DNA from 3 places in the Citrobacter tructae genome. Region 2 is predicted to be linked to each of the others. Evidence: predicted binding sites of a transcription regulator. Region 2 holds the regulator's gene; each other region holds the start of a gene.
The links. Region 2 encodes CRP, which controls carbon source genes, mostly activating them, when cyclic AMP is high. Its sites were predicted from a motif close to ATGTGANNNNNNTCACAT; they were not measured.

Region 1 (10,824 bases), 2.3 Mb from region 2:
CGCAGCGGTTACAAAATTGCGCGCTGTGCTCGTGCTGATGCTGCTGGCACTGAGGGCATTTACGCTGATTCTGCCGATGCTGAAACGCGCTGCTCATGTGCGTGGTAATCAAACCGGTAGGTATCGCAATCACGGAATAACCGATAAGAATAAGCACCGACGCCACCATTCGCCCCAACGGCGTGTGTGGCACGATATCCCCATAACCCACCGTCGTTACCGTCACGATTGCCCAGTACACCGACGCATTCAGCGTATCAAATCCATACTTCGGCCCTTCAATGAGGTACATCAGCGCACCGAAAATAATCATCAAAATGGCGATAAAAGAGTAGAACAGGATCAACTGGTGACGCGCGCTTTTTATTGCCCCCCAGAACACCATTAGCGATGGCATAAAGCGCAGCAGTTTGAGGATCCGCAGTACACGAATCGCCCGCATCGCGCGCCAGGCAAAAACATAATTAAGGCTCATTTCTGGCCATAGCCACATGACATACAGTGGCAATATGGTAGCCAAATCAATGATACCCCAAAAACTGAACACATATTTTGCCGGATTGGCCCAGCAACATAATCGCAGCAGGTATTCGATGGTGAAGACCAGAGTAATAAAGATCTCCAGCCAGACAAATGAACGCCATTCATCATACGTTAAATGATATTGCGTCCCGACGCCTGACTCGACGAAAATAACAATGACGCTAAGCAACGCAAACAGCGCGCACAGGCCTTCAAAGCGGCGGCCTGAGCGCGTGTTTAAATCGAATAATTTACGATAAACAGCGCGGCGGACAGAGGACACGAAGCCAGACACATTCACCTCACCTATAAAAAGGGCTGACCAATGTCAGCCCTCACGATTATAGCGGGTCTACTTTCAGGCAGGAAACAGCATGACGGAAACTTCCTTCCAGAACCGGTCGTGTCTTCGCACATTCCGGTCCGGCAATCGGGCAGCGCGTACGGAACACGCAGCCAGACGGCGGGTTTATCGGTGACGGCAATTCGCCTTCCAACAACTGGATGGTCTTGTTCCTCTCCTGGTCAGGATCGGGGATCGGTACAGCCGACATCAGCGCTTTGGTATATGGATGCAGCGGATTATGGTACACCTCATCGTAGGTGCCCAGTTCCACCGCATGCCCCAGATACATCACCAGCACACGATCGGAAATATGCTTAACCACCGCCAGGTCATGGGCAATAAAGATTAACGATAAACCCATTTCACGCTGCAGTTGTTGTAACAGGTTAACCACCTGTGCCTGAATAGACACATCCAGCGCGGAAACCGGCTCATCACAAATAATCAGCTTCGGCTCGAGGATCAGCGCACGAGCAATCCCGATACGTTGACACTGCCCGCCCGAAAACTCGTGCGGATAGCGGTTGATCAGGTTGGGCAGCAACCCCACCTTCATCATCATCGTCTTCACGCGATCGCGAACTTCCTGACCGGACAAGCTGGGATGATAAGTGCGCAGCGGTTCAGCAATAATTTCACCAATGGTCATCCGCGGGTTTAATGAAGCCAGCGGATCCTGGAAAATCATCTGAATATCGCTGCGCACGGCCCGCCACTCATCAGGTTTCATACCCAGCAGATCTTTACCCAGCCAGGCCACCTTGCCATCGGTGGCTTTCACCAGACCGATAATTGCACGGGCAAAGGTAGATTTACCACAGCCTGACTCGCCTACCACACCTAAAGTTTCACCTTCGTACAGCCGCAGGGTCACGCCATCAACAGCCTTCAGCGTTTTTGAGGGTTGCCAGAACCACTGCTTGCCGTCTTTGATATCAAAATGAACCTTAAGATCGGCTATTTCGAGCAGCACTTTTCGTTGTTCAGTCGCCGTTGTCATACCAGTTCCTCCACCGGTTTAAAGCAGGCGCGCAGGCGGCCCGGGCTAAACTCCTCCAGCGGTGGAGCACTGCTACAGATTTCCATCGCATGTGGGCAACGAGGCTGGAACGGACACCCTTTTGGCAAACGCAGCAGGTTTGGCGGATTGCCCGGGATGGTCAGCATCTCTTCCCCTTCTGCATCCAGACGCGGCACCGCGTTAAGCAAACCAATAGAATACGGATGAACGGGCTTATAAAAGACATCGCGCGCGCTGCCATACTCCATGGTGCGCCCGGCATACATCACCAAAACTTTGTCACAGATCCCGGCAACCACACCAAGGTCGTGGGTGATCATAATAATCGCAGTATTGAATTCGCTCTTCAGTTCATTCAGCAGCGTCATAATTTGCGCCTGAACCGTCACATCGAGCGCGGTTGTCGGCTCATCGGCGATTAATAACTTCGGCCTGCACAGCAGTGCCATGGCGATCATTACACGCTGGCGCATCCCGCCGGAAAACTCATGCGGGTACATTTTCATACGCTTGCGCGCTTCCGGCATTTTAACCGCATCCAGCATTCTGACTGACTCTTCAAAGGCTTCCGCTTTGCTCATGCCTTTATGCAGCATCAGTACTTCCATTAGCTGCTCCCCAACCCGCATATACGGATTCAGGGAGGTCATAGGATCCTGGAAGATCATCGAAATTTGTTCGGCGCGCAGTTTGTTCAGTTCGCGTTCCGGTAAATTCAAAATTTCACGCCCATTGAACGTCGCAGAACCGCCAATGCGACCATTGGCCGCCAGAAGCCCCATCAGGGCAAATGCCGTTTGTGATTTCCCCGAGCCGGATTCACCGACAATACCCAGCGTTTCTCCGGCACGCAGCGAAAAGTTCAGATCGTTTACAGCAGTGACATCCCCATCGGGGGTGGCAAACGTCACGCGAAGATCTTTCACGTCCAGCAGTGCGTTAGCCTGTTGTTGCGCGAGCGGCGCGGTTGAGGTTTCAATTACGCTCATGGCTGCACTCCTTAACGGTCTTTCGGGTCGAGGGCATCACGCAGGCCATCGCCAATAAAGTTGAAACAGAACAACGTCACCACCAGAAAACCTGCCGGAAACAGCAGCAACCACGGTGAGACTTCCATTGAGTTAGCGCCATCGCTTAACAATGCCCCCCAACTACTTAAGGGTTCCTGTGTCCCTAATCCAAGGAAGCTCAGGAAGGATTCAAACAGGATCATGCTCGGCACCAGTAACGACGCGTACACCACCACCACACCCAGTACGTTCGGTACAATATGACGAATAACAATACGCACGGTCGACACCCCGCCCACCTGCGCGGCTTCAATAAACTCTTTGCGCTTCAGGCTCAACGTCTGGCCACGCACAATACGTGCCATATCCAGCCAGGAGACCATACCGATCGCCACAAAAATCAGCAGGATGTTTTGCCCAAAGAAGGTCACCAGCAGAATGACGAAGAACATAAACGGGAAGGAGTTGAGGATTTCCAGCAGGCGCATCATTACGGAGTCAATTTTGCCACCCAAATAGCCTGACAGCGACCCGTATAACGTGCCGACAAGTACCGCCACCAGCGCTGCGGCAATCCCGACCATCAGCGAAATACGTCCGCCAATCGCCACGCGTACCAGCAGGTCGCGCCCCGATGAGTCGGTACCGAAGTAATGCCCGGACTCGCTGTCCGGCGCGCTGGACATCATTCCCCAGTCGGTATCGAAGTAAGTAAACTGTGACAGCATCGGCGCAAGGGTCACAAACAGTGCGATAATCACCAACACCACCAGACTTGCTACCGCCGCGCGGTTATGCATAAAGCGTCGACGCGCATCCTGCCACAGGCTACGACCTTCGACCTCCAGCTTTTCACTGAAAAGCTCCAGCGTCTCGCTGTTTTTCTTACTTAACATCATAGATAGCGAGCTCCAGTATCAGTAACGGATTTTCGGGTCGATAACGGCATACAGCACATCAACAATCGCATTAAACACAATCGTTAATGCCCCCACCAGAATGGTCAGACTCAATACCAGCGAGTAGTCGCGGTTCAGTGCGCCATTAACAAACAATTGACCAATACCCGGCAAGCCATAAATAGTTTCAATAACCATTGAACCGGTAATAATGCCGACGAACGCCGGGCCCATATAGGACAGCACCGGCAGCAACGCGGGCTTTAACGCGTGACGGAAAATAATCCGCCGCATCGGTAAGCCTTTTGCCCGTGCGGTACGAATAAAGTTGGAGTGCAGCACTTCAATCATCGACCCACGAGTGATACGCGCGATACTGGCGATATACGCCAGCGACAACGCCACCATCGGTAGGATCATAAATTTCAGCGCCCCACCGTTCCAGCCACCGCCAGGCAACCATTTCAGCGTTATCGCGAATATCATCACTAATAAGGGAGCGACCACGAAACTGGGGATAACCACCCCGGTCATCGCCACCCCCATTACCGTATAATCCCAGCGCGTGTTTTGCTTCAGCGCAGCAATGACTCCGGCACTGACGCCAACGAGTACCGCCAGGATAAAGGCGGCGGCACCCAGCTTCGCCGAAACCGGAAAGCTCGAAGCCACCAAATCGTTAACCGTATAATCTTTATATTTAAAGGAAGGTCCAAAATCGCCGTGCGCCAGCTGTTTCAGATAACTGAAGTACTGGGTGGTGATAGGATCATTAAGATGATATTTCGCTTCAATATTCGCCAATACCTCTGGCGGTAACGCGCGCTCACCAGTGAAAGGACTTCCCGGTGCAAGACGCATCATAAAGAATGAGATCGTAATAAGAATAAATAGCGTCGGAATCGCTTCCAGACAGCGACGTAATATAAATTTCAACATTGCCCGTACCTTCTGGCGTGTGCCTTTACACCTCTTTGAGCCAAACTTTAGGTCAAAGGAGGTGTTTATAGTTCGAAGAAAAAGACACTGTGGGGCAACAAATGATTGCCCCACGTCTTGCCATTAATGCTTGATAATATACAAGTCTTTAACGTGGATATTATCCATCGGGTCTTTACCGGAGTATCCACCTACCCATGGTTTCACCAGACGGGCGTTGACATAGTAATAAACCGGTACAATCGCAGAGTCTTTATCCAGTTGCTGCTCAGCTTTCGAATACAGTTCGCTGCGCTGCGCTTCATCTGTCACTTTCAGCGTATCGGCAATCAGCTTATCAAATGCCGCGCTCTTATAGTGAACGGTGTTGTTGGAGCTGTCTGACAGCACCATGTTGAGGAAGGAGGTAGGTTCGTTGTAATCCGCACACCAGCCGGCACGAGAGACATCGTAGTTACCCTGATGACGGGTATCGAGGAAGGTCTTCCACTCCTGGTTTTCCAGCTTAACGTTAGCGCCCAGATTTTTCTTCCAGATAGAAGCTGCTGCAATTGCCAGCTTCTTATGCAGATCGGAGGTGTTATACAGCAGATCGAAGGTCAACGGTTTTTCTGCAGTGAAGCCTGCTTCAGCAAGCAGTTTCTTCGCTTCTTCGTTACGTTTTTCCTGGGACCACTTGAACCATTCAGGCTCAACCAGTTTTGCCCCATCGGTATACGGCGGAGTGAAGCTGTACGCAGGCAGGTCGCCCTGATTCTTCACTTTGTTGACGATAATGTCACGATCCAACGCCATCTTCAGGGCGGTACGAACACGCACATCGTTGAACGGTGGTTTCTGGTTATTGATTTCGTAATAGTAGGTACACAGATACGGGTCAACGTGAACTTCGTTCGGGATCTCTTTTTTCAGTTTCTGGAATAACTCAATCGGCATGTTGTTGTAGGTCATGTCGATTTCACCGCTGCGATAGCGGTTAACGTCAGTCACTTCAGAAGAAATTGGCAGGTAGGTTACCTGGTTAATAACTGTTTTAGCGTTGTCCCAGTAGTTGGTATTACGCTCAAGCACAATGCGCTCGTTGACGACCCAATCTTTTAATTTATAAGAGCCGTTAGAAACGATGTTCGCAGGCTGGGTCCATTTATCACCAAATTTTTCCACCACCGCTTTAGGCACTGGGGAAACGGAGGAGTGAACAAGCAGTTTGTAGAAATAAGGGACCGGTTCACTGAGGGTGACTTCAAAAGTATGGTCATCAATGGCTTTCACACCAAGATCGGTGACCGGTTTTTTACCGGCGATAATGTCGTCAATATTAACGATGTGACCGTACTGCAAATAGCTGGCGTACGGTGACGCGGTATTCGGATTCGCCAGGCGTTGCCAGCTATACACGAAATCTTGTGCGGTAACGGGGGATCCATCCGACCATTTCGCGTCTTTACGCAGATGGAACGTCCAGACTTTAAAATCTTTATTTTCCCATTTTTCAGCCACACCTGGCGATGGCTTGCCATCAACGTCGCTGATTAATAAACCTTCAAACAGGTCACGGTTAATGTTGGATTCCGGTACACCTTCGATTTTATGTGGATCGAGGGACTGAACTTCCGAGCCATTATTACGCACCAGCGTTTGCTTTTCAGCCAGTTGAACACCGGCGGGTACTTCTGCCGCCGTGGCAACATTTCCCGCGATTAGCGCAGATAGAATCCCCGCCGCTACTAAACTTTTTTTAGTGATGTTAGTCATTGTGTTGTACTCCCTCATTATTATGGCTGGTTTTTTAACCAGACTGTTAATCCTGTACGGATCCCTGTACGGCACCGGAGATTTTCTGCCGTCAGGTGGTTTATTGTTTACTGCTTGCTATCACCGACTTTATTTATTCTGGCGATTCGTACGACCGCCTTGCGTCGATTATCTGCGTGCCTCCCCTGCCGGAAACACGCGGTTACTCTGTTGACAAAAACCAAGTGAAAATAATTCTCATCAACGATAAATATTCTGCAAAATACCTGGCCGGAAAGTATCAAATGCGTTTCTTAACCGCCAATACATTTTACAGATTTGTTAACTAATTCTCTTTTATCGAAAAAAAATCTGACAAAAGCGGGTCTCAAAAAGAGAGTATTCTATAAAAAATACATGATAAACAATGAATTAGATCAACAGCATGGCTGATTATCCTGTCCGGTATCCACCCACTGTCAGAGTGCACATAAATTTAACAATTGGTTATTAATTAGCACATTCATCTAAAATAGATGCCGAAATAACTAATAACATTTCGATAATCCTACAGCAAGCCCCAGAGTATGATGTTAGCAAAATAACAACGCGCACTCTGTTTAGCTGTACAGCCGAAAAAATAATTATCTTTTAAATCAATGGATGAGCGAGGGATTGGCGATCGGCTTCTTTTATAATTTCAACGCTGATTTTCAACTTTAGTGAGAAGTTTTACTGATAATGAAAAGAACGGAGTCGATGGCCAACTCCGTTTCCAGTGAGCGGTCCTGTCAGGACAGCAAGCCGGGGAAAATGGATTTAATGCCAGTGACGATAAATTCGATACCCAACGCCATGAGCAGTAACCCCATAATACGCGTAATAACGTTAATGCCCGTTTGTCCCAGCAAGCGAACCAGCCAGGGCGCCATACGAAACAGTCCCCAACAGCACAGGGCAAACAGTGCAATCGCCACAAAGAAACCGAACAGGTTTAATGCACTGTGGTAGCGTGTTCCCCAAACGATGGTTGAACTTATCGCCCCCGGCCCCGCCATCAATGGCAATGCCAGCGGAACAACGCCGACACTCTCACGTATAGCGGTCTCTGATTTTTCCTGTTTGTTTTGTTTATCTTCACCGAGCTTTCCGCTGATCATCGACATCGCGATGGTCACCACCAGAATCCCACCGGCAATTCTGAACGAATCAATCGAGATACCGAAGAGTTGCAGGATACCATCACCGAGGAACAGCGAGGTCCACAGGATGATGGCTACCGACAGGTTTGCTGTCAGGTTGGTTTTGTTACGCGCAGTTGCGGTTTGGTAGCTGGTCATGCTGATAAAAACAGGAATGATCCCTACGGGGTTAACCAGCGCAAATAACCCAATGAAAAATTTAAAATAGAGAGGAAAATCAAATAGCGTTTGGATCACGGTTAGCTCCGAAGCGTTAGCCGGATAAAATGAGTCATAAAAACTGTTAAAAACCGCGCTGAAGATACGCCTTTTGGCAGCATTCTTCACCTTCTATCTGCGTATATCTCTGTAAACATGCTACCAATACTCAGTGTTATTAATATGTATTAAATATGCTAATGTTACCCTCATTCACCACATCTATTTATTAACATTTGCCGACAATCGCTCAAAGAGCCTGCTGAAAGGTGTCAGCTTTGCGTAAATTTGATCCAGATCACGCAATTACTACTCAGAAGTGAGTAATCTTGCTTACGCCACCTGGAGGAAATGCGTTAGAGTTTAATGACGCAAACGTATAAGCTCTTTTAGTAAATCAATGCACGGCGTACGTTAATTAACCGTTTGATTTTCAAAACGTTACACAAATTTTCGTTGATCTGTCTATACTCTCGTAGCGAGCAGATGATTTACTAAAAAAGTTTAACATTATCAGGAGAGCATTATGGCTGTTACTAATGTCGCTGAACTTAACGCACTCGTAGAGCGCGTAAAAAAAGCCCAGCGTGAATATGCCAGTTTCACTCAAGAACAGGTTGACAAAATCTTCCGTGCCGCCGCTCTGGCTGCCGCAGACGCTCGAATTCCTCTCGCGAAAATGGCCGTTGCCGAATCCGGCATGGGTATCGTCGAAGATAAAGTGATTAAAAACCACTTCGCTTCCGAATACATCTATAACGCTTATAAAGATGAAAAAACCTGTGGTGTCCTGGACGAAGACCATACTTTCGGGACTATCACTATTGCTGAACCGATCGGTATCATCTGCGGGATCGTTCCGACCACTAACCCAACGTCTACCGCAATCTTCAAATCGCTGATCAGCCTGAAGACGCGTAACGCCATCATCTTCTCTCCACATCCGCGTGCTAAAGATGCGACCAACAAAGCAGCAGACATCGTTCTGCAGGCTGCAATCGCTGCTGGCGCACCGAAAGACCTGATTGGCTGGATCGATCAACCTTCCGTTGAACTGTCCAACGCTCTGATGCATCACCCAGACATTAACCTGATCCTTGCGACCGGTGGTCCAGGCATGGTTAAAGCGGCATACAGCTCCGGTAAACCAGCTATCGGCGTAGGCGCAGGTAACACCCCTGTTGTTATCGACGAAACGGCTGATATCAAACGTGCTGTTGCATCAGTACTGATGTCAAAAACCTTCGATAACGGCGTAATCTGTGCTTCTGAACAGTCTGTTGTGGTTGTTGACTCCGTCTATGATGCCGTTCGCGAGCGTTTCGCCAGCCACGGCGCTTATATGCTGCAAGGCAAAGAGCTGAAAGCTGTTCAGGACATCATCCTGAAAAATGGCGCACTGAACGCAGCTATTGTTGGTCAACCGGCGTACAAAATCGCTGAACTGGCAGGTTTCTCCGTTCCGACTAACACCAAGATTCTGATTGGTGAAGTTAAAGTTGTTGACGAAAGCGAGCCGTTTGCTCACGAAAAACTGTCTCCGACACTGGCAATGTACCGTGCAAAAGACTTCGAAGACGCTGTTGTTAAAGCTGAAAAGCTGGTTGCAATGGGCGGCATCGGTCACACCTCTTGCTTGTACACTGACCAGGACAACCAGCCAGAACGCGTTGCTCACTTCGGTCAGATGATGAAAACCGCGCGTATCCTGATCAACACCCCGGCTTCTCAGGGTGGTATCGGCGACCTGTACAACTTTAAGCTTGCTCCTTCCCTGACTCTGGGTTGTGGTTCCTGGGGTGGTAACTCCATCTCTGAAAACGTTGGTCCTAAGCACCTGATCAACAAGAAAACCGTTGCTAAGCGAGCTGAAAACATGTTGTGGCACAAACTTCCGAAATCTATCTACTTCCGCCGTGGCTCACTGCCAATCGCGCTGGATGAAGTGATTACCGATGGTCACAAACGTGCGCTGATCGTGACCGACCGCTTCCTCTTCAACAACGGCTACGCTGACCAGATTACTTCTGTTCTGAAAGCCGCAGGCGTTGAAACCGAAGTGTTCTTTGAAGTTGAAGCTGACCCGACACTGACCGTTGTTCGCAAAGGTGCTGAGCTGGCTAACTCCTTCAAACCAGACGTGATCATCGCGCTGGGTGGCGGTTCCCCGATGGACGCCGCGAAAATCATGTGGGTTATGTACGAACATCCGGAAACCCACTTCGAAGAACTGGCGCTGCGCTTTATGGACATCCGTAAACGTATCTACAAGTTCCCGAAAATGGGCGTGAAAGCGAAAATGATCGCTGTCACCACCACCTCTGGTACCGGTTCTGAAGTCACACCATTTGCGGTTGTTACCGACGATGCTACCGGTCAGAAATATCCGCTGGCAGACTACGCGCTGACCCCGGATATGGCGATTGTCGACGCCAACCTGGTTATGGAGATGCCGAAGTCACTGTGTGCTTTCGGTGGTCTGGATGCGGTAACTCACGCCCTGGAAGCTTACGTTTCCGTACTGGCATCTGAGTTCTCTGACGGTCAGGCTCTGCAGGCGCTTAAACTGCTGAAAGAAAACCTGCCAGCGTCCTACCACGAAGGTTCTAAGAACCCGGTAGCACGTGAGCGTGTACACAGTGCCGCAACCATCGCGGGTATCGCGTTTGCTAACGCCTTCCTCGGTGTATGTCACTCCATGGCGCACAAACTGGGTTCTCAGTTCCACATTCCTCACGGTCTGGCGAACGCCCTGCTGATCAGCAACGTTATTCGTTATAACGCGAACGACAACCCGACTAAACAGACTGCCTTCAGCCAGTACGACCGTCCGCAAGCACGTCGTCGTTATGCTGAAATCGCAGACCACCTGGGTCTGAGCGCGCCGGGCGACCGTACCGCAGCGAAAATCCAGAAACTGCTGGCATGGCTGGATGAAATCAAAGCTGAACTG
Region 2 (10,824 bases):
CGCAAACGTATAGGTTCCAGCCTTTTTCAGTGGCGATGATACCCACGTCTTTACCCTGGGCTTCAGCGCACTCTCGGGTACAACCAGAGACACCAAACTTCATTTTGTGCGGCGTACGAATGCCCTTGTAGCGGTTTTCCAACTCTACGCCGAAGCCTACGCTGTCGCCGACGCCATAACGGCACCAGGTGCTGCCTACGCAGGTTTTTGCCATACGCAGTGCTTTCGCATACGCATGACCGGTTTCGAAGCCCGCTTCAATCAGCTGACGCCAGATTTCCGGCAGGTCATCTTTTTGCGCGCCGAACAGGCCAATACGCTGAGAGCCGGTAATCTTGGTATACAGGTTGAATTCACGGGCGATACGGCCCACGGCAACCAGACCTTCCGGGGTGATTTCACCACCAGCAGAACGTGGAATGACGGAGTAAGTACCGTCTTTCTGGATGTTCGCCAGGAAGTTGTCGTTGGTATCCTGTAACGGCGTGTGCTGCGGCTTGAGGATGTATTCATTCCAGCAGGAGGCCAGCAGGGAACCGACGGTCGGTTTACATACTTCACAGCCGTAACCTTTACCGTGTTTTGCCAGCAGCTCTTCGAAGGTTTTAATGCCTTCCACGCGGATGAGATGGAACAGTTCCTGACGCGAGTACGGGAAGTGATCGCACAGGTTGTTGTTAACTTCGATGCCCTGTTTCGCCAGTTCCGCGTTCAAAACCTGAGTGACTAGCGGGATACAACCGCCGCAGCCGGTACCGGCTTTGGTTTCGGCTTTCAGGGCCGCAACGGTGTGGCAGCCTTTGTTGATAGCAGCGACCAGCATGCCTTTGGTGACGTCGAAGCAGGAACAAATTTGCGCGCTGTCCGGCAGTTTATCCACACCGATGGACGGTTTACCGCTGCCCGCGTGCGCTGGCAGGATCAGTGAATCCGGATTTTCCGGCAGTTCGATGGCGTTCAGTACCAGCTGTAGCAAGTTGCCGAAATCGCTGGTGTCACCCACCAGAACCGCGCCTAACAGCGTTTTGTTATCTTCGCTGACAATCAGGCGTTTGTAGACTTCTTTGCTTTCGTCGAGGTAAACGTAGCTACGGGCACCCGGCGTACGCGCATGTGCGTCGCCGATACCGCCAACATCCACACCCAGCAGCTTCAGCTTGGCGCTCAGATCCGCGCCTTCGAAGGCATTTTCGCTACCGAGAATATGGTCAACAGCGACCTGCGCCATTTTGTATCCCGGCGCAACCAGGCCATACACGCGGTCATTCCAGCTGGCGCATTCGCCGATGGCGTAGATATCCGGGTCAGAGGTCTGGCAGGCGTCGTTAATCACGATACCGCCGCGCTGCGCCACATCAAGGCCGCACTGGGTTGCCAGTTTATCGCGCGGGCGAATACCGGTGGAGAAGACAATGAAGTCCACTTCCAGTTCGCTGCCGTCGGCAAAGCGCATGGTTTTACGCGCTTCGTTGCCTTGCTGGACGATCTCTTTGGTGTTTTTGCTGGTGTGCACACGCACACCCATGCTTTCAATTTTGCGACGTAACTGCTCGCCACCCATATGGTCCAGCTGTTCAGCCATCAGCATTGGAGCGAATTCAATCACGTGGGTTTCAACGCCTAAGCTTTTCAGGGCACCTGCGGCTTCCAGACCCAGCAGGCCACCACCGACAACCGCGCCGCGCTTACTGCGACGAGCGCAAGACTCAATGGCGTTGAGGTCTTCAATGGTACGGTAAACGAAACAGTCCTGGGTTTCCGAACCTTTAATCGGCGGGATCCACGGGTAGGAACCGGTTGCCATGATCAGCTTATCGTAATAGACCGTACGACCAGCGCTGGAGTGGATCACCTTCTCCTGGCGGTTGATGGTAATCGCGCGTTCGCCGACTAATACCTTAACGCCGTGCTTCTCGTAGAAGCCTTCACGCACCAGCGACAGCTCTTCAGCGGTGTGGTGAGAGAAGTAAGAAGACAGGTGTACGCGGTCGTATGCTTTGCGGGGTTCTTCACAGAAGACGGTAATATCAAACTTGTCTGCCTCGGATTTATCAAGAAGATCCTCAATAAAGCGATGGCCGACCATACCATTACCGATAATAGCGAGTCTGACTTTGCTCATTTTTGCCTCGATTTCTTTTCTATTACTGCCTACCTTAACGATTCAGCAACCCCGCTTATTGATACAAATCAATTTCGCCCTTATATACTCCTTAAGAGGTATATAACTGATTTGTCAGCGTTTTTATAAGTCACGGAATTGACAGGCTTTTCATGTTTGTACAATTAGCGTACAAATTAAAGGGTTTTAGCGTGTGTAGGCCTACAAACTAAGGGGAAGGAAGGGGAATGATAAAATGCCGGATAAGACGGAGTCGTTATCCGGCATTCAGGTTTAATGCGCAGCCGGTGCGTTATGCTGGCGATGACGCGTGACAAACCCAAGGATAAAGCACATCACGAACACCACAGCATACAGTCCATTAGCGGTTTGTAATGCAGCCAGGGGGCCACTGTGGGCGACGATGGGGCCGGTAACCACAAAGGTCAACATGGTCCCAATGGTGCCGCAGGTCAGCACAAAGTTAACCAGCTTCGGTGAGGCCACTTTGGTTTGCTGGGAGCCGAGGGTGATAATGGTGGTATAAATTGCGCTGGAGAAGAAGCCCAGTGTCAGAATAAACCACGGCATATGCTCTGGCGTGCCGGTGATGAACAGATACATAAGCACAGTTGCCAGACCGGCCAGTACAGTCAGAATGCGCTGCAAATCAAAGAAGCGCAGGATAAAGCTAAACGCCCACATGCCGACCATGTAAGACATCCAGAAATCGCTGACCAGTTTACCTGCATCGTTCAGGCTCATGCCGAGGCTTTTGGCGTATTCTGGCACCCAGGAGATAAAACCAAGCTGACCGAGGATGTAGCACAGCGCGGCGATGGACAAAAACAGCACGCCAATGCCCCACTTCTCTTTCACCACCGGCGTTTCCGGCTGCTGCGCGTGTTTACCCAGCGCCGGGAACTCACAGCCAAAAGTCAGCAGGAAAATGGCGACGTACACCAGACCAATACAGGCGTAGACCCAGTACCATTCAATGCTGCGCGCCAGCAGGTACGCCGCAACCATCGGGAAAATCATACCGGCCATGCTGAAGAAGGAGTCGGTAAACAGCAGGCGGGAACCGCGCTGGCGACCTTCATACATCTGGGTGACCAGGAAAGTACCAATCGACATGGTGATACCGCTGACGACGCCCAGCACAAACATGGCGGCAGAGAACAGCGCCAGACTATGGCTGAGCATCAGTCCGGCGACTGCCAGCAGCATCAGGATAAAGCCAAAGCGCAGCTGCGTTTTCAACGGGACAATTTCCATCAGCCAGGCATTCAGAAAAATAGAGATCAGAATACCGGCATTCAGGAAGGTGAAAGTGTTACTCATACTGGAAACGGGCAAATGGAAATAGTCTGCGATGTTTCCCATCACCATCCCGGTGACAATTACCAACGCGCCGGTCAGGGCGTAGGAGAGAAAGCTAATCCATGTGAGCTTGATGCGATTGCTGTTAGTCATGACTGGCCTGTATAAGATACACATCGCGTTCTTCACGCTGCCTTCCGGCTTTTGCCGTGAGACATCATGAACACTTTTGTGTATATGGAAGTAAAGCGCATTGACAGCGCGATGAACGGGCGGATTTTAGGCGTTTTAGTGATGCATTTAAATGTTTATTGATGCGCGCCGTGAATGTTACATTTTTTAATGTGATCTAGATCACCAAGATTCATAATGCAGCTACATAGCACGTCGAGTTACATTTGTTTCAGATACGTAAAATTAAGTAAAGGGATGGCCTTGTCATGGAAGGCTCTTTAGAATCAATTCACTTGCTTCATTTCTGCTCTTGTTAAGGAATTCTCATGCTCAAATCGACTCTGGCGGCTGTTGCAGCTGTTCTCGCCCTTTCTGCCCTCTCTCCCGCAGCACTGGCAGCGAAAGGTGACCCCCGTGTTCTGCTGACAACCTCTGCCGGTAACATTGAGCTGGAGCTGAATAGCCAAAAAGCCCCGGTTTCAGTACAAAATTTTGTCGATTATGTAAACAATGGTTTCTATAACAACACCACGTTTCACCGTGTGATCCCGGGTTTTATGGTGCAGGGTGGCGGTTTTACCGAGCAGATGCAGCAGAAGAAGCCTAACCCGCCAATTAAAAATGAAGCCGATAACGGACTGCGCAATACCCGTGGCACCATTGCCATGGCACGGACAGCAGACAAAGACAGCGCGACCAGCCAGTTCTTTATTAACATTGCGGACAACGCTTTCCTCGATCACGGTCAGCGTGACTTCGGCTATGCCGTCTTTGGTAAAGTGGTGAAAGGGATGGATGTCGCGGATAAGATAGCCCAAGTTCCGACGCACGATGTGGGTCCTTACCAGAACGTCCCGTCCAAACCGATTGTTATCTTGTCTGCGAAAGTCCTGCCGTAATCGTATTTTTGCGCGGGCGGTTCCTGCCCGCGTTCTCTCCCTTCTCTGCGTAACCCAAAATTGCTGCTTATACTTGTGGCAAGTGCCGGCACATTCAGGGAGGTCACGTGAAAAAACTCACCGATAAACAAAAGTCCAGTCTCTGGGAACAACTGCGAAACGGCAATTTCCAGGCCAGCCGACGCCTGGAAGGCGTGGATATTCCACGGGTTACGTTGAGCGCTGAAGACGCCCTGGCGCGCCTTGAAGAATTGAGGAGGCACTATGAGCGATAAATTCGGTGATGGGCGCGATCCCTATTTGTATCCTGGCCTGAACGTAATGCGTAATCGTCTGGGGGTTCATCAGGCACAACGTCTGGCGCAGGCTGCCTACGAATTGACGGCGCTGCGTGCGGCGACGATTGGGCTGGGTCCGTACAAACGCGGTTTGCCACACCTGTGTGCTATCCATCGTCAACTCTATCAGGATATTTTTGACTGGGCGGGCCAGCTGCGCGAGGTTGATATTTATCAGGGTGATACCCGCTTCTGCCACTTTGCCTACATCGAGAAAGAGGGCAATGCGCTGATGCAGGATCTGGAAGACGAGTCCTGGCTATTTGGGCAGCCAAAGGATACGTTTATCGACCGACTCGCGCATTATTATTGCGAAATTAATGTCCTGCACCCGTTTCGTATTGGTAGTGGTTTGGCACAGCGTATTTTCTTCGAACAGTTAGCGATCCATGCCGGGTATATGCTCAGTTGGGATGGTATACCGGTCGAAGAGTGGAATCAGGCCAATCAGAGTGGTGCGATGGGCGACCTGTCGGCGTTGCGGGCGATATTTCTTAAAGTGGTAAGCGAAGCCCGAGAAACTGGGTAGAATAGCGCGGTTTTTCTGTACCGGAGCCGCAATGATCCTGCTTATCGATAACTACGATTCTTTTACCTGGAACCTGTATCAATATTTCTGCGAACTGGGCGCTGAGGTTCTTGTCAGGCGCAACGACGAGTTGACGCTGGCGCAAATCGACGCGCTGAGCCCGCAAAAAATCGTTATTTCCCCCGGCCCTTGTACGCCGGATGATGCCGGGATCTCGCTGGACGTTATTCGTCACTATGCGGGAAAAATCCCGATGCTGGGCGTCTGTTTGGGTCACCAGGCGATGGCGCAAGCATTTGGTGCCAGCGTGGTGCGAGCGGCGAAAGTGATGCACGGTAAGACCAGCCCAATTACGCATACCGGGCAGGGCGTTTTTCAGGGGCTGGCGAACCCGTTAACGGTGACACGCTACCACTCTCTGGTGGTTGCGCCAGAGACGCTGCCTGCCTGCTTTGAGGTAACGGCCTGGAGCGAGACTCAGGAAATTATGGGCATTCGTCACCGCGAGTGGGATCTGGAAGGTGTACAGTTTCACCCGGAAAGTATCCTCAGTGAGCAGGGGCATCAACTGCTGGCTAATTTCCTCAATCGATGATTTGTGGTTGCTATTCAGTGATTTTTTATTCATATTTTGTGATTATAATTTCACTAACATTTCTGCTTAATAGGGTGGCAATGACATGGCAACTGAACAAACTGCAATTACGCGCGCAACATTCGATGAAGTGATTCTGCCGATTTATGCACCGGCAGAGTTTATTCCGGTAAAAGGGAAAGGGAGTCGAGTCTGGGATCAACAGGGCAAAGAGTATGTTGATTTCGCGGGCGGCATTGCAGTTACAGCGTTAGGGCATTGCCATCCGGCACTGGTCGAGGCGTTGAAAACCCAGGGCGAAACCCTGTGGCACACCAGTAACGTTTTCACCAATGAACCCGCTCTGCGTTTAGGCCGCAAAATCATTGAAGCGACCTTCGCCGAGCGTGTGCTGTTCATGAACTCCGGCACCGAAGCCAACGAAACTGCCTTTAAGCTGGCGCGCCACTATGCCTGCGTGCGACATAGTCCGTTCAAAACCAAAATTATCGCCTTCCACAATGCGTTTCACGGCCGTTCGCTGTTTACCGTTTCCGTCGGCGGACAGCCGAAATATTCTGACGGCTTTGGCCCAAAACCGGCGGACATTATTCATGTGCCGTTTAACGATCTGCATGCGGTTAAAGCGGTGATGAACGATCACACCTGCGCGGTTGTCGTCGAACCGATTCAGGGCGAAGGTGGCGTCATGGCCGCAACACCGGAATTCCTACAGGGCCTGCGGGAGTTGTGCGATCAACATCAGTCATTGCTAGTATTTGATGAAGTGCAGTGCGGGATGGGGCGTACCGGCAATCTGTTTGCCTATATGCACTACGGCGTGACGCCGGACATTCTGACCAGCGCCAAAGCCCTCGGCGGCGGCTTCCCGGTGAGTGCCATGTTGACCACTCAGGAGATTGCTTCTGCGTTCCATGTTGGTTCGCACGGCTCGACCTACGGTGGTAATCCGCTGGCCTGCGCGGTTGCAGAGACGGCGTTTGACATCATCAACACGCCGGACGTGCTGGAAGGTATTCAGGCCAAACGTCAGGAATTTGTTGCGCATTTACAGAAAATCGATGCTCAGTATGACATTTTTAGCGATATTCGCGGCATGGGGCTGCTGATTGGCGCGGAGCTGAAGCCGCAGTTCAAAGGCCGGGCGCGCGATTTCCTCTACGCGGCTGCCCACGAAGGGGTGATGGTACTGAATGCCGGCCCGGACGTGATGCGTTTTGCGCCGTCGCTGGTGGTAGAGCAAGCGGATATCGATGAAGGGATGCAGCGCTTCGCGCAGGCGGTCGCGAAAGTGGTGGGTTGATCGCCTGTTTGCCGGAAAAGCACAGTTCAGCGGCGACATCCGGCAAACAGTGTTAGCCCTTCATATCCCGCAATCGTCGGCTTAGCCAGATACCGTGGTGCGGGCGCTGACGCCATGCAACAGAAGAAATGGTGTGCATAGTGTTCAGATGACCCAAAATGCGCTGCAGATGCTGTTCCAGAGTGCTTAACGGACCGTGGGATAGCATCTCCGGTGATTCGAGAATATTCACATCGCCGGAGCTTCCCGGCCCGTCATATTCCAGCCGCTGCTGACAGCGCTGAATTGCAATTTCACAGGACTCCAGATACCGCTGCGCCAAATCCGGCGTCAACATTGTGTGTTCTCGTGCCAGCGTGGTCATCGCGTTGATATGCTCGACGATGAACTGGCTGTGCGTGACCCACAGTTTCATATCGGCCAGGTAATGCGAATTAAATCCTGGCTCCTGCATCGCTTGGTTGAGTGAGTTAAACAGTGTGTTATGTGCCTGATTGACCCGCATACGCTGATACGCGAGCGGTGTTGCCTGCGGATCGTTGCTGAGGATCAGGCGAATGGCTTCCTGATCGGATTCCAGCGCATCGTGGGCGTTTTTGCGCAGCAGGCCGCTCTGCCACTGCGGCCACAGCCAGAGTGTGCCGCCAAAGGCAATCAAACAGCCCAGCACCGTATCGACAAAGCGCGGCACGATAAACTGCTCCCCGTTCAGCGTCAGCAACTGCAGGGTATATACCGCCGTGACTGTAAAGCCGACGGTGGCCCAGCCGTAGTTTTTGCGCATGATCAGATAACTGCCGAGGGTGATGACCAGCATGGCCGCCAGCGTAAATCCTTCCGGAATATGAAAGTGCAACGTGACGCCAGCAATCACCAGCCCGACGAGCGTACCTACCGAACGATGCAAAATACGTACCCGCGTTGCACCGTAGCCGTTTTGCGTGACGAACAGGACCGTCATCAGGATCCAGTAAGGTTTTGGCAGGTGTAAGGCGCTGCCCATCAGGCTGGCGATGCTCAACATGACGCTGATGCGTCCGGCATTACGCAGCGCCGGGGATTTCAACGACAGATAGTTTTTCAGGGCAGGGAGCAACGGCAATCGGCGCTGTTTGTCGGCCATCAAATCTCGGGCGTACAGTGGACGCTGAGTGCGTAGCACGCGGGCAATACGGCTAAAGTGCCAGTAGCAAAACTGCCCGACCGGGTTGTCCGGATGCTGGTTAGCAATTTTCTCCAGCGTGCCAATCTGTTTCTCCATGGAAAAACGCGTAGGCAAGCGATGATACAGAATGTCATCTGCCAGCACGCGCAGGCGGGCGGCGACGGTGCGCGCGTTCCAGCGAATCACCTGCTCCGCGTGGCTACGCTCGACCAGCTTTTGCACCTCTTCCGGTTGATGCAGGCTAACGGAAATATGTTCCTGCAAATCCAGTGCTTCCTGAAAGGACCGCAGCAGGCGTTTGTACTCGTTATTGCGATGCGCCGAAAGCATGTGCATTTGCTGATAACACTGGGTGATCAGATCCACGGCTTTTTGCTGGCGAACCAGCAGCGGGGGTAACGCTTTTTCGGGATCGACGTGCTGGGTTAGCAGGCTATATTTTGCTTCACAATAATCGGCCAGTTCGCGGTACAACAAGCTGAGCGATTCCCGCAGCGGCTGTTCACGCCACAGCCAAAACCAGAACCAGTTGAACGCGCCGTACCACAACGTACCCAGCGCATAGATCAGCAGCGGCTCCCAGATGGGCATATTCCCGGCCAGACTTAGCGTGAAAATCGCCGCGATCAGTGAGGCTGGCAGTAATCGAGCATGCAGAGGGCCCAGCTCTGCGGTTACGCCGAGAACCAGTGTCAGGCCGGTGAGGATTAGCGGAAGCGGTATGGTCTGCGCCAGCAGCAACTGCATGATCAGGCTGCACCCGGCAAACAGCGACGCGCCAATAACTAAGCGTTTGAAAAAGCGCTTATGCGGGGTATCAAGACCGGCAATGTTACAGCAGGCAGGGACGAGGGAGAAAAGCAGCCCCAGATGAAGCTGACCGATGATAAGACCGACAGCCACGGGCAAACACAGCACCAGGGTTTGTCGTAGTGCGTAGTTGATCTCGGGGTGATAAATCAGTCTTCGCCACATCGGTGTAAACAAGAATGGCGCATTACCCGGTAACGCGCCATTTCGATGAGGTTAACGCGTGCCGTAGACGACGATCGTCTTACCGTGCGCGGAGATCAGGTTCTGATCTTCCAGCATCTTCAGGATACGACCAACAGTTTCACGGGAACAGCCAACGATCTGGCCAATTTCCTGACGGGTGATTTTGATCTGCATGCCATCCGGGTGGGTCATAGCGTCAGGTTGCTTCGCCAGGTTCAACAGGGTCTGGGCGATACGACCAGTGACATCCAGGAAGGCAAGGTTGCCCACTTTTTCGGACGTTACCTGCAGACGACGAGCCATCTGGGAAGACAGGCGCATCAGAATATCCGGGTTAACCTGGATTAATTGACGAAATTTTTTGTATGAAATTTCAGCGACTTCACATGCGGTTTTGGCACGTACCCAGGCGCTACGTTCCTGGCCTTCTTCAAACAGGCCTAATTCACCAATGAAATCGCCCTGATTCAGATAAGAGAGGATCATTTCTTTCCCTTCTTCATCTTTGATCAGCACTGCCACTGAGCCTTTAACGATGTAATACAACGTTTCCGCTTTTTCACCCTGGTGAATCAGCGTGCTCTTCGATGGGTACTTATGAATATGGCAATGAGACAAGAACCATTCGAGAGTCGGGTCTGTTTGCGGTTTGCCAAGCACCATGCGCGGTTATCCTCTGTTATAAGCTGTCTCCAGAGCCAGAAAACGACGCTGCCTCTGGGGTTGCAAAAATATGTTTCCCGCTACCTGGGAAAGGGGCTGCTAAAAAGTGAACTGCAGCCTGTAATGTGATGTCCTCTGCATACATGCAGTACGTCTATGTAATACTGTAGCATCCTGACTGTTTTAGCATAGCTTTCGCCGTGTGTCTCCTGGTGTCTCGCTTCAGCATGATGCAGGTCGCCTTCCGTTGCGAGAATTGTTATGTACGCGTAATCTGTCAGGAAAATTGAAACATTGGAGTTACGAAATATGCAAGCGCGTGTAAAGTGGGTTGAGGGGTTAACCTTCCTCGGTGAGTCCGCCTCTGGCCACCAAATCTTGATGGACGGTAACTCTGGTGATAAAGCGCCGAGCCCGATGGAAATGGTGCTAATGGCTGCGGGTGGCTGTAGTGCGATTGATGTGGTGTCGATCCTGCAAAAGGGTCGTCAGGATGTGACCAACTGCGAAGTGAAACTCACTTCCGAACGTCGTGAAGAAGCGCCGCGTCTGTTTACCCATATTAATCTGCATTTCATCGTCACCGGTAACGATCTAAAAGACGCGTCAGTGTCCCGCGCAGTAGACCTCTCGGCGGAGAAGTATTGTTCCGTGGCGTTGATGCTAGAAAAAGCGGTGAATATTACCCATTCCTATGAAGTGATTGCGGCGTAATTTCTAATGCCGGATGAGCCTAGC
Region 3 (10,824 bases), 430 kb from region 2:
ATCTGGCATTGACGCCAAAAGGTTCTTTCCTGGCAACTATTGCGGGTGTCACTGCGGGTACGCTTGTCACCTTTGTCATTACTGCCGTCATACTGAAAATGGAAAAGAACGTCGAAACAGAACGTGAAGATGAATTCTCTGAGTCAGCCAGAACCGTAAAGGCGATGAAGCAGGAAGGACAATTCGCTTATAAAAATATTAAACGTGTCGCTTTTGTGTGTGACGCGGGAATGGGTTCCAGTGCGATGGGGGCTACCACGTTTCGTAAACGTCTGGAAAAAGCCGGGTATGCTATTAATGTGACGCATTATGCTATCGAAAATGTTCCACAGGATGCAGATATTATCGTCACCCATGCCAGCCTTGAAGGCCGTGTTAAGCGAGTGAGTGCAAAACCTTTAATATTAATTAAGAATTATATCGGTGACCCATTGTTGGACGACTTATTTAAGAAAATCACTGCTTAGCATTGTTCAATTTTTGGAGTAAATATGAAAACGAAAGTAGCTGCTATATATGGCAAGCAGGACGTCCGCATCCGCGAATTCGAATTGCCTGAAATTACAGATAACGAACTGTTAGTGAGTGTTATATCCGATAGTGTGTGCTTGTCTACCTGGAAAGCAGCAGCGTTAGGAAGTGAACATAAACGGGTACCAGACGATCTGGAAAATCATCCAGTAATAACCGGGCACGAATGTGCCGGAATTATTATCGAAGTTGGAAAAAACTTGGCCGATAAATACCAAAAAGGCCAGCGCTTTGTTTTGCAGCCCGCCATGGGATTGCCAAGTGGATATTCAGCTGGCTACAGCTACGAATTTTTTGGCGGTAACGCGACTTATATGATTATCCCGGAGGTTGCGGTTAATCTGGGGTGTGTTTTACCGTATCACGGTTCCTATTTTGCTGCTGCGTCACTGGCGGAGCCGATGTGCTGCATTATTGGTGCGTATAACGCGAATTACCATACGACACCGTATGTTTATGAACACAGGATGGGGGTTAAACCCGGTGGCAACATCGCACTCTTAGCATGCGCAGGTCCCATGGGTATTGGTGCGATTGATTATGCCATTAACGGTGGGCTCCAGCCGTCACGCGTGGTGGTGGTTGATATTGACGAAGCTCGTCTGACGCAGGCTAAAAAGCTGTTGCCGGTTGAGCTGGCGGCACAGAAAGGAATTGAACTCATCTATGTGAATACCATGGGGATGAAAGATCCTGCTACCGAGCTGCGGGCATTAACAAATGATGTCGGATTCGACGACGTTTTTGTTTATGCCGCCGTTCCTGCAGTGATTGAAATGGCTGACGATCTGCTGGCAGAAGATGGTTGCCTGAACTTCTTTGCCGGTCCGACGGATAGCAATTTTAAAGTACCGTTCAATTTTTACAACGTGCACTACAACAGTACGCATGTAGTAGGGACATCCGGAGGTTCAACAGATGATATGAAAGAGGCCATTGCGTTAAGCGCGACGGGGCAGCTTCAGCCTTCGTTTATGGTGACTCATATTGGCGGACTTGACGCGGTACCGGAGACTGTTCTGAATCTGCCAAATATTCCGGGCGGTAAGAAGCTTATCTATAACGGCGTGACGATGCCGCTGACGGCGATTAGCGATTTTGCCGAAAAAGGGAAAACCGATCCGCTGTTCAGAGAGCTTGCGCGTCTGGTTGAAGAGACTCACGGTATCTGGAACGAAAAAGCGGAGAGATATCTGCTGGCACAATTCGGTGTTGATACCGGGGAGGCCGCGGCATGATGTCTCTGGCATGGCCGCTATTTCGCATTACGGAACAGGCTGCGCTGGCAGCCTGGCCGCAAACCGGGTGCGGTGATAAGAACAAAATCGACGGACTGGCTGTCGCGGCGATGCGAATAGCCTTAAATGAAATTTCCATTCGTGGGCGGATCGTCATCGGCGAGGGGGAGATCGATCACGCACCGATGCTGTGGATTGGTGAGGAAGTCGGGAAGGGGGCTGGACCGGAGGTGGACATCGCAGTCGATCCTATTGAAGGCACCCGAATGGTGGCAATGGGGCAAAGTAATGCGCTGGCAGTGATGGCTTTTGCGCCTCGGGGTAGCCTGTTGCATGCTCCCGATATGTATATGAAAAAATTGGTTGTGAACCGGTCTGCCACAGGGGCGATTAACTTGGCGTTACCGCTGGCAGATAACCTACGCAATGTGGCGCAGGCGCTGGGCAAACCGCTGGAACGATTGCGTATGGTCACGCTGGATAAACCTCGAATGCATAAGGCGATTACGGAGGCGACACAGCTAGGCGTCAAGGTGTTTGCGCTTTCGGATGGCGATGTGGCGGCCAGTGTTCTGACTTGTGTGCAAAACAATACCTATGACCTGATGTATACCATTGGTGGTGCGCCGGAAGGCGTTATCTCAGCCTGCGCGGTAAAAGCGTTGGGAGGGGATATGCAGGCAGAACTGATCGATTTTTGTGAGGCAAAAGGTGACACCACTGAAAACCATCTGGTCGCAACGCGGGAGCGTGAACGCTGCGCTGAGATGGGGGTTGAGGTGAATCGTGTCTACTCGCTCGACGAGTTGGTGGGAGGAAATGACATCCTCTTCAGTGCGACGGGCGTTACGGGTGGCGATCTTGTTAATGGCATCCAACAGGTTACGAATGGTGTGCGTACGCAAACTTTACTGATCGGCGGCGCAGATCGAACGTGTAATATAATAGACTCTCTGCATTCATGGTGATTGATCGGATAACGAATGACGACGCTGACAGAAGACGATGTGCTTGAGCAACTGGATGCTCAAAATAACTTACTTGCGTTTATGACGACGGCACATAACATTTTGCTGCTGGGCATTAAACGCTTTCTGCCGTCGCTGTTTGTCGATAACGATGAAGAGATCGTGGAATATGCAGTGAAGCCGTTACTCGCACAGAGTGGTCCGCTTGATGATATCGATGTTGCGCTACGTCTGATTTATGCGTTGGGGAAAATGGATAAATGGCTGTATGCCGATATCACCCATTTTTCCCAGTTTTATCAGTACGTAAATGAACAGGAGACGATCCCCGGTTTCGCCGATGATATTACCTGGGATTTTATCAGCAACGTGAACAGCATTACACGTAATGCCACCCTATATGGCGCGCTGGAATCAATGAAATTTGCTGATTTTACCACGTGGTCTGAGGTGCGTTTTACGGCAATGGTCAAGACGGCGTTAACGCTGGCGATAACGACAATTTTAAAGGAATTAACGCCGTGAAAATCGGGCTAATGGTCAATGGGCTTCATGTTGAAGCGCATTATGATGATGATGAAGTCGAGAACGTTCACAAACCCTTGTTACAACGGCTGGCGAGATTACACTCCACTAACCCGCAACGCCGAACGATTGTTTTTCTTAGCGCACCACCCGGTACAGGGAAATCCACTCTCACCACTTTCTGGGAACATCTCACCCGTCAGGATCCTGCGCTACCGGAGATCCAGACGCTGCCGATGGATGGCTTCCATCATTACAATGCCTGGCTGGATGCCCATAACCTACGGGCATATAAAGGCGCACCGGAAACGTTTGATGTCGATAAACTGGCGCAAAATCTGCGGCGGGTGAAAGAGGGCGAAAGCACCTGGCCACAGTACGACCGGCAAAAACATGACCCAGTTGAAGATGCTGTTGTGGTAACCGCACCGATCGTGATTGTGGAAGGCAACTGGTTATTACGAGATGACGACGGATGGCGAGGATTAGCGGAGTTCTGCGACTTTTCGCTGTTTATTCGCGCCCCGGCTGATGCCCTGCGTGCACGGCTGGTGGGGCGTAAACTGGCTGGCGGGCTTTCACAAGCTGACGCTGAGGCATTTTATGAACGCACCGACGGACCGAATGTTCGCCGGGTACTGGAAGGTAGCCTGCCAGCGGATCTCATGCTGGAGATGACGGTCGAGGGTGAGTATCGGCTTGTGTGAAGGTAAAATTATTCCAGTTATGCCGCGATGATTATTACGGCTTACTGGAATAATTGTCCCTCGTCTTAGCTAGGGAAATGTGACGTAAGTCAGATAATGGTGTTCTGTTGCTGGACAATCATTCCTTTTATTCCTTGTTTCGCTTATTCTAGCTGAAGCGTTTCAGTCGATTAAATGTTCGACAATTAATCAATTAGTCGCAGTTTGCGACAGGTAAGGTTTCCCTGAGCGATTTGCTGCATTACTCTGTCAGCCACATCGTTTCTGAGAAATTCTTGCAGGAGACCTATGACCGTACGCGTAGCGATTAATGGTTTCGGTCGCATCGGGCGCAACGTGGTTCGTGCTTTGTATGAATCCGGGCGTCGGGCGGAAATCACCGTGGTGGCTATCAACGAACTGGCGAGTGCTGAGGGCATGGCGCATTTGTTGAAATATGACACCAGCCATGGGCGTTTTGCCTGGGATGTTCGTCAGGAACGTGACCAGCTCATTGTTGGCGACGACGCGATTCGCATTCTGCATGAGCGAACACTCGATGCGCTTCCGTGGCGCGAACTGGGTGTTGACGTCGTGCTGGATTGTACGGGGGTCTTCGGTAGCCGCGAACACGGCGAAGCGCATATTGCCGCTGGTGCAAAAAAAGTGCTCTTTTCACATCCTGGTAGTCACGACATCGACGCAACCGTTGTGTTTGGCGTTAATCAGGATCAGCTGCGCGCTGAACACCGGATCGTTTCCAACGCCTCCTGTACCACGAATTGCATAATTCCCGTTATTAAATTGTTGGATGATGCGTACGGCATCGAGTCCGGTACAGTTACGACAATCCACTCCGCGATGCACGATCAGCAGGTTATTGATGCCTATCATCCCGACCTGCGTCGTACGCGAGCGGCCAGTCAGTCGATTATTCCCGTTGATACCAAATTGGCAGCGGGAATCACTCGAATTTTCCCGCAATTTAACGATCGTTTTGAAGCGATTGCGGTGCGTGTGCCGACCATAAATGTGACGGCGATCGACTTAAGCGTGACGGTGAAAAAACCAGTAAAAGCTTGTGAAGTCAACCAGTTGCTGCAAAAAGCAGCACAAGGTGCATTTCATGGTATAGTTGACTATACGGAATTACCGTTGGTCTCTGTAGATTTTAACCACGACCCGCACAGCGCCATCGTCGATGGTACGCAAACGCGCGTGAGTGGCGCACACCTGATCAAAACATTGGTCTGGTGCGATAATGAATGGGGCTTTGCTAACCGCATGCTCGACACAACGTTAGCGATGGCTGCTATTGGTTTCAGGTAAGGCGCGTGAGCGCTTGCAAAACTTTAAGAATCAACGAGAGGATTCACCATGTCTGTAATTAAGATGACCGATCTGGATCTTGCTGGTAAACGTGTTTTTATCCGTGCGGATCTGAACGTACCAGTTAAAGAAGGGAAAGTAACCAGCGACGCGCGTATCCGTGCTTCTCTGCCGACCATCGAACTGGCCCTGAAGCAGGGTGCAAAAGTGATGGTAACTTCCCACCTGGGTCGTCCTACCGAAGGCGAGTACAACGAAGAATTCTCTCTGCTGCCGGTTGTTAACTACCTGAAAGACAAACTGTCTAACCCGGTTCGTCTGGTAAAAGACTACCTGGACGGCGTTGAAGTTGCTGCCGGTGAACTGGTGGTTCTGGAAAACGTTCGCTTTAACAAAGGCGAGAAGAAAGACGACGAAGCGCTGTCCAAAAAATACGCTGCACTGTGCGACGTGTTCGTTATGGATGCTTTCGGTACGGCTCACCGTGCGCAGGCTTCTACCCACGGTATCGCTAAATTCGCTGACGTAGCTTGCGCCGGTCCGCTGCTGGCCGCTGAGCTGGACGCACTGGGTAAAGCCCTGAAAGAACCTGCTCGCCCGATGGTTGCTATCGTTGGTGGTTCTAAAGTCTCTACCAAACTGACCGTTCTGGACTCCCTGTCTAAAATCGCTGACCAGCTGATCGTGGGCGGCGGTATCGCTAACACCTTCGTTGCCGCTCAAGGCCACAACGTCGGTAAATCCCTGTACGAAGCAGACCTGGTTGACGAAGCCAAGCGCCTGCTGACTATCTGCGACATTCCGGTACCGGCTGACGTTCGCGTGGCAACTGAGTTCTCTGAAACTGCACCTGCAACGCTGAAATCCGTTAACGACGTGAAAGAAGACGAGCAGATCCTGGATATCGGTGACGCATCTGCACAGCAGCTGGCTGACATCCTGAAGAATGCAAAAACTATTCTGTGGAATGGCCCGGTTGGTGTGTTCGAATTCCCGAACTTCCGCAAAGGTACTGAAATTGTGGCTAATGCCATCGCAGACAGCGAAGCATTCTCTATCGCTGGCGGCGGCGACACTCTGGCGGCTATCGATCTGTTCGGTATCTCCGACAAAATTTCCTACATCTCCACTGGTGGTGGCGCGTTCCTCGAATTCGTGGAAGGTAAAGTCCTGCCAGCAGTAGCAATGCTCGAAGAGCGTGCTAAAAAGTAAGACACTAATGGGCAGGGTAACCTGCCCAATTTTCAGCGCGCTTTAATGGCACGCCCTCTTTCCAAGGCCGAAGATACAGGACTCGCAACATGTCTAAAATTTTTGATTTCGTAAAACCAGGTGTAATCACTGGTGATGACGTACAGAAAGTTTTCCAGGTAGCTAAAGAAAACAACTTTGCTCTGCCAGCCGTTAACTGCGTCGGTACCGACTCCATTAACGCCGTTCTGGAAACCGCTGCAAAAGTTAAAGCTCCGGTAATCGTCCAGTTCTCCAACGGTGGCGCATCTTTCATCGCGGGTAAAGGCGTGAAGTCTGACGTTCCTCAGGGCGCGGCAATCCTCGGTGCTATCTCTGGTGCGCATCACGTTCATCAGATGGCTGAACACTACGGTGTTCCGGTTATCCTGCACACTGACCACTGCGCGAAGAAACTGCTGCCGTGGATCGACGGTCTGCTGGACGCGGGTGAAAAACACTTCGCAGCAACCGGCAAACCACTGTTCTCTTCTCACATGATCGACCTGTCTGAAGAGTCTCTGGAAGAGAACATCGAAATCTGCTCCAAATACCTGGCGCGCATGTCCAAAATGGGCATGACTCTGGAAATCGAACTGGGTTGCACCGGTGGCGAAGAAGACGGCGTAGACAACAGCCACATGGACGCTTCTGCACTGTACACTCAGCCGGAAGACGTTGATTACGCATTCACTGAGCTGAGCAAAATCAGCCCGCGTTTCACTATCGCTGCTTCCTTCGGTAACGTGCACGGCGTGTACAAACCAGGTAACGTGGTTCTGACCCCGACTATCCTGCGCGATTCTCAGGACTATGTTTCTAAGAAACATAACCTGCCGCACAACAGCCTGAACTTCGTCTTCCACGGCGGTTCCGGTTCTACTGCTCAGGAAATCAAAGACTCCGTAAGCTACGGTGTAGTGAAAATGAACATCGATACCGACACCCAATGGGCGACCTGGGAAGGTGTTCTGAACTATTACAAAGCAAACGAAGCTTACCTGCAGGGTCAGCTGGGCAACCCGAAAGGCGAAGATCAGCCGAACAAGAAATACTACGATCCGCGCGTATGGCTGCGTGCTGGTCAGGCAACTATGATCACTCGTCTGGAACAGGCTTTCAAAGAACTGAACGCGGTTGACGTTCTGTAATTTACGCCGTTCAACGTGACATGAGGCCCGCAAATGCGGGCCTTTTTTATTATTATTTCAATATCCTGACGGCAGAAATTTTGTGATCAATTTGGCAACAATGGTATTTTTTGTTTAACCTTGTCAGATTGCCAGCTCTTCAGGGTCGGCATTATTTCTCCCAATTGGGTAAGCAAAAAAGGATTATTGAATGGAAGATTTGAATGTTGTCGACAGCATAAACGGTGCGGGTACCTGGCTGGTGCGTAACCAGGAACTGCTGTTGAGCTATGCCGTCAATATCGTTGCGGCTATTGCCATTGTCATCGTCGGGATGATTGTGGCGCGCGTTGTGTCCAACACCATTAACCGTGTGATGGTGGCGCGTCAAATTGATGCGACCGTTGCTGATTTCCTCTCTGCTTTGGTGCGCTACGGCATTATTGCCTTTACGTTGATTGCTGCGCTGGGCCGCGTTGGTGTACAGACGGCCTCCGTTATCGCCGTGCTCGGTGCCGCCGGTTTGGCCGTCGGTCTGGCGTTGCAAGGCTCGCTGTCTAACCTTGCCGCTGGTGTCCTGCTGGTCATGTTCCGTCCTTTCCGTGCAGGTGAGTACGTAGACCTTGGTGGCGTGGCCGGAACCGTGCTCAATGTGCAGATATTCTCTACCACCATGCGTACTGTAGACGGCAAGATCGTGGTGATTCCCAACGGTAAAATCATTGCCGGGAACATCATTAACTTCTCTCGTGAACCGGTTCGTCGTAACGAATTCATTATCGGTGTGGCGTACGACTCGGATATCGACCAGGTTAAACAAATCCTTACTGATATCATTCAGTCTGATGAACGTATCCTGAAAGATCGTGAAATGACTGTGCGCCTGAATGAACTGGGTGCTTCATCGATTAATTTCGTGGTGCGCGTCTGGAGCAACAGTGGTGACCTGCAAAATGTCTACTGGGATGTGCTGGAGCGTATTAAGCGTGAGTTCGATGCCAACGGCATCAACTTCCCGCACCCGCAGATGGATGTGAACTTCAAGCGTGTGAAAGAGAACGCGGCAGAATAATAACGCGCCGGGTGGTGGCTAGCCGCCACCCGGCAATATCCCTGTGCCATTAAATTCCCTAATCTGCGATTAAAATTATCAATTTCCGCTAATGATTGTCCTGCGTTATAGTCTGCGCTTAAGAGAGAACGCTCGGGATATTCAACGTGTTATCATATTATTTTCAAGGGCTTGCGCTTGGCGCGGCTATGATACTTCCACTTGGTCCGCAAAATGCCTTCGTGATGAATCAGGGCATTCGTCGCCAGTATCACATCATGATCGCCTTGCTCTGCGCTATTAGCGATTTACTGCTGATCTGCGCGGGGATATTTGGCGGTAGCGCCTTGTTAATGCAGTCGCCGTGGCTGATGGCGCTGGTGACCTGGGGCGGGGTGGCATTTTTACTCTGGTACGGTTTCGGTGCGTTAAAAACGGCGCTGAGCAGCAATCTGGAACTGGCCAGCGCCGAGGTGATGAAGCAGGGGCGCTGGAAAATCATCGCCACCATGCTGGCAGTAACGTGGCTTAACCCGCATGTTTATATTGATACCTTCGTGGTGCTGGGTAGCCTCGGTGGTCAACTGGATGTTGAGCCGAAGCGCTGGTTTGCACTGGGGACCGTTAGCGCATCGTTCCTGTGGTTCTTTGGTTTGGCGCTGCTGGCAGCCTGGCTGGCACCGCGTCTGCGCACTGCCAAAGCACAACGTATCATCAATACGCTGGTGGGATTAGTGATGTGGTTTATTGCTTTTCAACTGGCAAAAGAAGGTGTTGGACATGTTCATGCGCTGTTCAACTAAGCGTTGTCTGATGGACAACAGGCTGAGATCCGCTAAGCTTGCCTGCATGTGCCCTGAGTTTCGGGGTAAATAATGAAACATGGAGGAACGACAGTGAAGTTCAAAATAATGGCCCTGGCGGCATTAGTCGGATTCAGTGCACTTTCGGTACAGGCAAATGAATTGCCGAATGGACCGCACATCGTGACTTCCGGAACAGCAAGCGTAGATGCGACACCTGATATTGCGACGCTGGCAATTGAAGTCAACGTGGCGGCAAAGGATGCTGCCTCTGCGAAGAAACAGGCTGACGAACGCGTAGCGCAATACCTTTCTTTCCTGGAACAAAACCAGATAGCGAAAAAGGATATCAGCTCTGCAAACCTGCGTACGCAGCCGGATTATGATTACCAAAATGGTAAGAGCGTACTTAAAGGCTATCGCGCGGTACGTACCGTTGAAGTCACGCTGCGTCAGCTGGACAAACTCAACGCATTGCTGGATGGTGCGCTGAAAGCAGGTTTGAACGAGATTCGTTCGGTGTCACTGGGCGTGGCACAACCGGATGCCTACAAAGATAAAGCGCGTAAAGCGGCCATTGATGATGCGATTCATCAGGCTGAGCAACTGGCGGCGGGCTTTAACAGCAAGCTCGGCCCGGTTTACAGCGTGCGCTACCACGTTTCGAATTATCAGCCGAGCCCGATGGTACGGATGATGAAAGCTGACGCAGCGCCTGCGGCATCGGCTCAGGAAACCTACGAACAGCCGGTCATTCAGTTTGACGATCAGGTTGATGTGGTCTTCCAGATAGAGCCTGCGGCGGGTCAGCCAGCGGCAGCCCCTGCTAAAACCCAGTAGTTTTTTCAGACCCGGCTTATCAGCCGGGTTTTTTCTGTGAGCAACTGTAAAAATGGGAGCTCGCATCCAGTCTTTTTTTTCACCGTAATGAGGATAGGCCATAGCGATTTTTAAGGGGACGCTATGGATATTTTTATCTCGAAAAAGATGCGTAATTTCATTCTGCTGGCACAAACCAATAACATCGCCAGAGCGGCAGAAAAAATCCACATGACCGCATCGCCCTTCGGTAAAAGCATTGCTGCACTAGAAGATCAAATTGGCTATACGCTGTTTACCCGTAAAGATAACAACATCAGTTTGAATAAAGCTGGGCAGGAGCTGTATCAGAAGCTGTTTCCCGTCTATCAGCGTCTGTCTGCTATTGATAACGAAATCCATAACGCCTCTCGCCGTTCGCGGGAAATCGTTATTGGTATCGACAATACTTATCCGACAATCATTTTTGACCAGTTAATTAGTCTTGGTGATAAGTATGAAGGCGTGACCGCCC

Region 1: a site for CRP is predicted at 8,158-8,175, ahead of adhE (bifunctional acetaldehyde-CoA/alcohol dehydrogenase). Genes of this name have one in related genera too.
Region 3: a site for CRP is predicted at 4,047-4,064, ahead of epd (erythrose-4-phosphate dehydrogenase). Genes of this name have one in related genera too.

The regions. Positions count from the first base shown of each region.
Region 1 is NZ_CP038469.1:1,242,992-1,253,815, forward strand. It holds gene E4Z61_RS06590 (ion transporter) at 1-817, opposite strand, end outside; gene oppF (murein tripeptide/oligopeptide ABC transporter ATP-binding protein OppF) at 864-1,868, opposite strand; gene oppD (murein tripeptide/oligopeptide ABC transporter ATP-binding protein OppD) at 1,865-2,878, opposite strand; gene oppC (oligopeptide ABC transporter permease OppC) at 2,890-3,798, opposite strand; gene oppB (oligopeptide ABC transporter permease OppB) at 3,817-4,737, opposite strand; gene oppA (oligopeptide ABC transporter substrate-binding protein OppA) at 4,861-6,492, opposite strand; gene E4Z61_RS06625 (YchE family NAAT transporter) at 7,263-7,910, opposite strand; gene adhE (bifunctional acetaldehyde-CoA/alcohol dehydrogenase) at 8,398-10,824, shown strand, end outside.
Region 2 is NZ_CP038469.1:3,794,629-3,805,452, forward strand. It holds gene nirB (NADPH-nitrite reductase large subunit) at 1-2,122, opposite strand, end outside; gene tsgA (MFS transporter TsgA) at 2,396-3,577, opposite strand; gene ppiA (peptidylprolyl isomerase A) at 3,925-4,497, shown strand; gene E4Z61_RS18780 (YhfG family protein) at 4,605-4,772, shown strand; gene E4Z61_RS18785 (putative adenosine monophosphate-protein transferase Fic) at 4,762-5,364, shown strand; gene pabA (aminodeoxychorismate synthase component 2) at 5,396-5,959, shown strand; gene argD (bifunctional acetylornithine/succinyldiaminopimelate transaminase) at 6,045-7,262, shown strand; gene E4Z61_RS18800 (YccS/YhfK family putative transporter) at 7,315-9,402, opposite strand; gene crp (cAMP-activated global transcriptional regulator CRP) at 9,454-10,086, opposite strand; gene E4Z61_RS18810 (OsmC family protein) at 10,396-10,800, shown strand.
Region 3 is NZ_CP038469.1:4,222,347-4,233,170, forward strand. It holds gene E4Z61_RS20905 (PTS mannitol transporter subunit IIBC) at 1-467, shown strand, start outside; gene E4Z61_RS20910 (zinc-binding dehydrogenase) at 492-1,769, shown strand; gene glpX (class II fructose-bisphosphatase) at 1,766-2,737, shown strand; gene E4Z61_RS20920 (MltR family transcriptional regulator) at 2,753-3,262, shown strand; gene E4Z61_RS20925 (nucleoside/nucleotide kinase family protein) at 3,259-3,969, shown strand; gene epd (erythrose-4-phosphate dehydrogenase) at 4,258-5,277, shown strand; gene pgk (phosphoglycerate kinase) at 5,326-6,489, shown strand; gene fbaA (class II fructose-bisphosphate aldolase) at 6,579-7,658, shown strand; gene E4Z61_RS20945 (small-conductance mechanosensitive channel MscS) at 7,849-8,709, shown strand; gene argO (arginine exporter ArgO) at 8,856-9,491, shown strand; gene E4Z61_RS20955 (oxidative stress defense protein) at 9,585-10,331, shown strand; gene srsR (LysR family transcriptional regulator SrsR) at 10,455-10,824, shown strand, end outside.